One region of the Bradyrhizobium sp. S3.7.6 genome, then DNA from elsewhere that is predicted to be linked to it. Evidence: predicted binding sites of a transcription regulator. Region 1 holds the regulator's gene; the other holds the start of a gene.

The links. The regulator PhoB, encoded in region 1, activates phosphate uptake and scavenging genes when phosphate is short. The targets are predictions, from matches to a motif close to TGTCATNNANCTGTCAT.
Region 2: the regulator PhoB is predicted to act here: its motif matches at 1,698-1,714, upstream of ACVJ5M_RS25245 (DUF2278 family protein).

What each region holds. Positions count from the first base shown of each region.
Region 1 is NZ_JBSSEQ010000001.1:350,613-354,020, reverse strand. It holds gene pstA (phosphate ABC transporter permease PstA) at 1-174, shown strand, start outside; gene pstB (phosphate ABC transporter ATP-binding protein PstB) at 171-992, shown strand; gene phoU (phosphate signaling complex protein PhoU) at 1,004-1,720, shown strand; gene phoB (phosphate regulon transcriptional regulator PhoB) at 1,736-2,443, shown strand; gene ACVJ5M_RS01750 (GcrA family cell cycle regulator) at 2,679-3,191, opposite strand.
Region 2 is NZ_JBSSEQ010000001.1:5,191,114-5,194,521, forward strand. It holds gene queC (7-cyano-7-deazaguanine synthase QueC) at 1-589, opposite strand, end outside; gene mazG (nucleoside triphosphate pyrophosphohydrolase) at 727-1,581, shown strand; gene ACVJ5M_RS25245 (DUF2278 family protein) at 1,775-2,797, shown strand; gene hflX (GTPase HflX) at 2,876-3,408, opposite strand, start outside.

The DNA.
Region 1 (3,408 bases):
CTGGGTCTGAACAAGACGATGGCGAACCTGCCGGTCACCATCAATAATTTCGTGCAGAGCCCCTACGCCTACTGGAAGCAGCTCGCCTGGAGCGGCGCGCTGCTCATCACCCTGACCGTTCTTGCCCTGAATATTGGCGCGCGCATTCTGAGCGCCGAGAGGACCGCAAAATGAGTGATCTTTCCGTATCGATGAGCGCGGCCGGTGGTTTGCCCCAGGCGCCGGTGCTGCCCGAAGCTCCGGCCAAGGTGACGGTGCGCAACCTCAATTTCTATTACGGCGAGCACCACGCGCTGAAGAACATCAATCTGGCGCTCGGCACCAACCGCGTCACGGCGTTCATCGGCCCGTCGGGCTGCGGCAAGTCGACCCTGCTGCGCATCTTCAATCGGATGTACGACCTCTATCCGGGCCAGCGCGTCACCGGTCAGCTCATGCTCGACCAGACCAACGTCCTCGACCCCAAGCTGGACCTCAATTTGCTGCGCGCCCGCGTCGGCATGGTGTTCCAGAAGCCGACGCCGTTCCCGATGACGATCTACGAGAACATCGCCTTCGGCATCCGCCTTTACGAGAAGATCTCGAAGTCCGAGATGGACGACCGCGTCGAGAAGGCGCTGCGCGGTGGCGCGCTGTGGAACGAGGTCAAGGACAAGCTCAACGCCTCCGGCCTGTCGCTCTCCGGCGGCCAGCAGCAGCGCCTCTGCATCGCCCGCACGGTCGCGGTGCGGCCCGAGGTGATCTTGTTCGACGAGCCCTGCTCGGCGCTCGACCCGATCTCGACCGCCAAGGTCGAGGAGCTGATCCAGGAGCTGTCCGAGAACTACACGATCGCGATCGTCACCCACAACATGCAGCAGGCGGCGCGCGTCTCCGACAAGACCGCCTTCATGTATCTCGGCGAGCTGATCGAGTTCGACGACACCAGCAAGATCTTCACGTCGCCGACCGACCGGCGCACGCAGGATTACATCACCGGCCGGTTCGGCTGAGGAGACGGAACATGGGTTCTGAACATACCGCAAAGGCCTTCGACACCGACCTCCAGGAGCTCACGCGCCTGGTCGCCGAGATGGGCGGCATCGCCGAGCGCATGATCGTCGATTCCGTCGACGCGCTTATCCGCCGCGACGTCGCGCTCGGCCAGCGCGTCGTGACCATCGACGCCGAGCTCGACGCGCTCCAGAAGAAGATCGAGGAGCGCGCCGTTCTCACCATCGCGCGCCGCCAGCCGATGGCGGTGGATCTGCGCGAGATCGTCGGCGCCATGCGCGTCGCGACCGATCTCGAGCGGATCGGCGACCTCGCCAAGAACATGGGCAAGCGCGTCGCGGCGCTGGAGACGGATTTCCATCCGCTCAAGCTGTTCCGCGGTCTGGAGCACATGACCGACCTCGTGCAGCAACAAGTCAAGTCGGTGCTGGATGCCTATGCCGCGCACGATCTGCCGGCGGCGATGGCGGTGTGGAAGGGCGACGAGGAAGTCGACGCCATCTGCACCTCGCTGTTCCGCGAGCTCCTCACCTACATGATGGAGGATCCGCGCAACATCTCGTTCTGCATCCATCTGATGTTCTGCGCCAAGAACATCGAGCGCATCGGTGACCACGCCACCAACATCGCCGAGACCGTGTTCTACATGATCGAGGGCCAGGCGATCACCGACAAGCGGCCGAAGGGCGACATGACGACCTTCGCCACGACGGTCCCGAACACTTAAGGAGCGACGAACACCATGGGCGCACGCATTATGGTGGTTGAGGACGAGGAAGCTCTCACCGAGCTTCTCCGCTACAACCTCGAAGGCGACGGCTATGACGTCGAGACGGTGATGCGCGGCGACGACGCCGACACCCGCCTCAAGGAGCACATCCCCGATTTGATCGTGCTCGACTGGATGCTGCCGGGCCTCTCCGGCATCGAGCTGTGCCGGCGGCTGCGCACCCGGCCCGAGACCAAGCAGCTCCCGATCATCATGCTCACCGCGCGCGGCGAGGAGAGCGAGCGGGTGCGGGGCCTTGCGACCGGCGCCGACGACTACATCGTCAAGCCGTTCTCGGTGCCGGAGCTGCTGGCACGCGTGAAGGGCCTGCTCAGGCGCGCCAGCCCCGAGCGGCTCGCCACCGTGCTCGCCTATGGCGACATCGAGCTCGACCGCGACAAGCGCCGCGTGGCGCGCTCGGGCCGGCCGATCGATCTCGGTCCGACCGAATATCGCCTGCTGGAGTTCTTCCTGGAGCATCCCGGCCGCGTGTTCTCGCGCGAGCAGCTGCTCGACAGCGTCTGGGGCCGTGACATCTACATCGACGAGCGCACCGTCGACGTCCATATCGGCCGCCTGCGCAAGCTGCTCAATCTCGGCCGCGAGCAGGACCCGATCCGCACCGTCCGCGGCGCGGGCTACGCACTGGACGATCGCTTTGCGAAGGCGGAGCAGGCGTAGCTCGGTGAGCTGCGGCCACACTCTCGGTGTCGTCCCGGACAAGCGCAAGCGCGGGTCCGGGACACCCACAGCGAGCGGTTATTTTGTGAAAAGGTAACTCCGAGTCCCCGTAGCCACATCTTGCGGTGGTTAAGGGTCCCGGATCTGCGCGCGCTCGAGGCGCGCTTGTCCGGGACGACATCGGATTTGTTGAGCCGCCATCGTGTGACGGCTCCTTTCTGAGCTCAGAACGACTTCAGCGCGGACCCGGCTTCGCCGGCGCGCGCCGGCGATCGGCCGCGGGCTGATACGCCACGCGCGAGTGCTGGGCGCAGTAGGGCAGGCCGGAGAGCGCCTTGCCGCCGCAGAAGAAGAAATCCGGGCTCGAGGGATCGCCGACCGGCCAGTGGCAGGTGGCCTCGTTCAGCTCCAGCAGCGACAGCCGCTGGCTCATCGGCACGACGTTGTCGTAGGTGACCGGTTCGGCCTCGACCTCGACTTCGAAGGCCTGCGCCAGCGCGGTGTTGCCGCGCGCGATCGGGCGTGTCACCCGCATCATGTGCTGGGCGGGGCGCGCCTTGCGCGGCCGCGGCGCTGCCGATGAAGGGCTCTTGGCGCGGCCCGACAGGCCGAGCCGGTGCACTTTGCCGATTACGGCATTGCGGGTCACATTGCCGAGTTCAGCGGCGATCTGGCTGGCCGAAAGTCCGGCCTCCCAGAGCTTTTTCAGCTGCTCGACGCGATCATCCGACCAGGTCAAAACGGTCATTGCACCCTTTCCTTCGCCGGCGCCTGCCATCCTGGCGGCCGCACGGCGAATGCCTAAGCTTCGAAAAACCCGTGCCGCCAGAATCCCTTAAGGCTCGCCGGGCGCACCAGATGCGCCCGAACGCTTACGCCGGTACATGAGGACTTCGAGGATCAGAACTGCTGCACGAGATGTCGTATCTGACAAGCCAAACGCTACAATATGGCGTGACTCACGC
Region 2 (3,408 bases), 4.8 Mb from region 1:
CGCGGATGAGATCGACCAGTCCTGCGCCACCGAGGTCGTGAGCGAGCTTCCACGTCGCCGCCTTGTCGATCCACATCAGCGGCGTATGCAGCTCGAATTGCCTGGCCATGCCGAGCGAGAGCGCGGCCTGCATGGCGCGGATGGTGTCGTCGCGGCAATCGGGGTAGCCGGAATAATCGGTCTCGCACATGCCGCCGACGATGTGGGTGATGCCGCGCCGGTAGGCGAGCGCCGCGGCAAACGTCAGGAACACCAGGTTGCGGCCGGGCACGAACGTATTCGGCAGGCCGTCGGCGCCCATCGCGATGGCGACGTCGCGCGTCAGCGCCGTCTCGGACACAGCCGCCAGCGTCGGAATCGACAGCGTGTGGCTCTCGCCGAGCCTTGCGGCCCAATCGGCACGCAGCCCCTTGATGCCGTCGAACAGCCGGTCGCGGCAGGCGAGTTCGATGGCATGGCGCTGGCCATACTCGAAACCCAGTGTCTCCACGCGTGCAAAGCGGCTGAGCGCCCAGGCGAGGCAGGTGGTGGAATCCTGGCCGCCGGAAAAGAGCACCAGGGCGGTTTGTGATGAAAATGCGTCACTCATGGCCCGCGCTTTAGCACTGCGGGCGCGGCTCGCCAATCTGCCGCCAATCGGTGGAAATCGGCCTGTTCCGCAGCGCCGCGCTGGGAACGGCGGGCCGCTTTTGGCATAAGGCTTTGGAGCCAGGAGACTGCCCCGCAATGACCCCTTCCCGCGACATTTCCCGTCTGATCGAGATCATGGCGGCGCTGCGCACGCCGGTGACCGGCTGCCCCTGGGACCTCGAGCAGAATTTCGCGACGATCGCGCCCTACACGATCGAGGAGGCCTATGAGGTGGTCGAGGCCATCAGCCGCGGCGATCTCGACGATCTGCGCGAGGAGCTCGGTGACCTCCTGCTCCAGGTCGTGTTTCACGCCCAGATGGCTTCAGAACAGAATGCCTTTACCTTCGGCGACGTCGTGGAGGCCATCACCCGCAAGATGATCCGGCGCCACCCTCATGTCTTCGCCGACAAGGACGGCAACCTCGCCTCCTCCCACGTCAAGGAGGTCTGGGACCGCATCAAGGCCGAGGAGAAAGCCGAACGTGCGGCTCGCCGGCCGCCGGAGGAAACGCCGACGCACAAGTCGTTACTCTCGGGCGTCAAGGCCGGTCAGCCCGCGCTGACGCGCGCGATGGAGCTCCAGCGCAAGGCCTCCACCGTCGGCTTCGACTGGAACGACCCGCGCGCGGTGCTGGCGAAAATCCGCGAAGAAGCCGACGAGATCGAGGCGGCGCTCGACCGCAACGACAGCGAGGGGCTGGCGGAGGAAACCGGCGATCTGATGTTCGCACTCGTCAATCTCGCCCGCCACGTCGACGCCGATCCGGAAGCCGCGCTACGCGCGACGAATGCAAAGTTCGAGCGGCGCTTCGCCTTCATCGAGCGCGCGCTTGAGGCGCAAGGGCGGACGCTCGAGCAGGCGTCGCTGGCGGAGATGGACGCGCTGTGGAACGCGGCGAAGAGTGAGGGGAAACCGGTATCAGAGACTCGCTCGCAGGCCCGCCGCTAGCGTTGTGGCCTGCTCCATCGGTGTACCCGCAAGGATCGAAGCGGTCGCGAAGGAGATATAGGTCAGCATCTTTTCCCGAATGCAGCGAGGCGGTCATGGCGGATCGCAGTCAAGCCATGAAACCGTCACGACAAGCAGTCTAGAGTTGAGCAACGGAGCCCGCGCAGCCGAAATCCCACCTCAGGTGAGTGCGATGCCATTAAAGCACTATTCGGTCCTCAAAGGACGCCCGATCGCGATGCGTTTCGGCACCGGCCAGTCGCCGCACTATCAAGTCCATGTCGTGGCCGACAACGCGGATTTCCGCATCGCCGTCAATGTGCAGTCAGCCGACGGAAGCGAAGTCGAGTTCCTGGTGCGATCGCACTTTGTCCATCCGATCACCGATCATCTCGCGGCGCTGCCGGAGGGCCTGCACCCGCAGCCGCCGAAGCCGGCCAGCATCGCGCTGGACTTCATTCGCGGCAATCTGATGCAGCCCCAGGAGATGATCCCGCTGCCGCTGTCCGTGCCCGGACCCGACAATGACCTCAACGAGAAGCTCGACCAGTTCGTCCAGCGCGCGCTCTCAAACGAAAGCGCGATGATCTACGCATTCGGTGAGACATGGGGGCCGGAGACCAAGGCGGACAATTATTTCGGCTTCCGGCCGGGCCGCGGCATTCACGATATCCATATGAATCAGGGAAATCCAATCGGACGATTCTCGGGCGACAACGGGCCATGGCAAGACGGCGGGCTGGTGTTCGAATTCCCGGATCAGAAGCTATGGACGGCGGTCTTCCTCAAATTCCAGACCCAGGCCTGGCACACCGACGACAAGACCGGTGACCCCATCGATCTCGGCGCTCCGACACAGCCGCCAGATCCGACCGCTCCTCCGACCGGGCAAATGCCTGACGGACTCGTGCGCATCATCGCAGCACTCGTCAATGCCTTGAAGACGCCTGAGCGGGAAGTCGTCACGCTGCTCAATACGGCCGATCGCGACATCGATCTCACCGGCTGGATGCTGGCCGACAAGCAGAAGAACAAGATGGTCCTGTCAGGGAAGATCGCGGCCGGGGGCACGCTCGCCGTCGTCGTGCAGAAGCCGATGGAATTGTCGAACCAGGGCGGCATCATTTCGCTGCTGGACGAGCGCGGGATCAAGATCCACGGCGTCGCCTATACCAAGGCGCAGGCGAAGAATCCGGGCCTGACCATTCCATTCTAGCGTTACGCGTCTCAACCCGGAAACGCGGATATGGTCGATATCGCACGCAGGCCGGTCGGGCGCACCGCGCCCTTCGGATCACGCCACGCGCGGCACGGCATCGAACCGGTTCACCACGATATCCCGCTTGGTCTCGTCGACCCGCACCGTCATGTCGAAGCGGCCGTCGTGCAGCTCTTTGGCCAGCACCTCGGAATTCCTGTGCAGCCAGCTGATGCCGGCGCCGTCGGCGGCGTCGATGGAGAGATCGAGCGTGGTGCGCTTTGCGGCGAGACGTTCCTCGATGGCCGCAAGCAGTGCATCGATCCCCTCGCCTGACACGGCCGAGACCAGCATCGCCGGATGATCTTCCGGCCGGCGCGCGGCGATGTTCAAAAGCTCTTCGCGCTTGTCAGGCTCGTAACGGTCGATCTTGTTCCAGACCTCGATGATGCGGCCACTGTCGTCGGGATTGATGCCGAGCTGGCGCAGCACGGCGTCGACGTCGCCCTGCTGGGCCTCGGCATCCTCGTGCGAGATGTCGCGCACATGCAGGATGACGTCGGCTTCCAGCACCTCTTCCAGCGTGGCGCGGAAGGCGGCGACGAGCTGGGTCGGCAGGTTGGAGATGA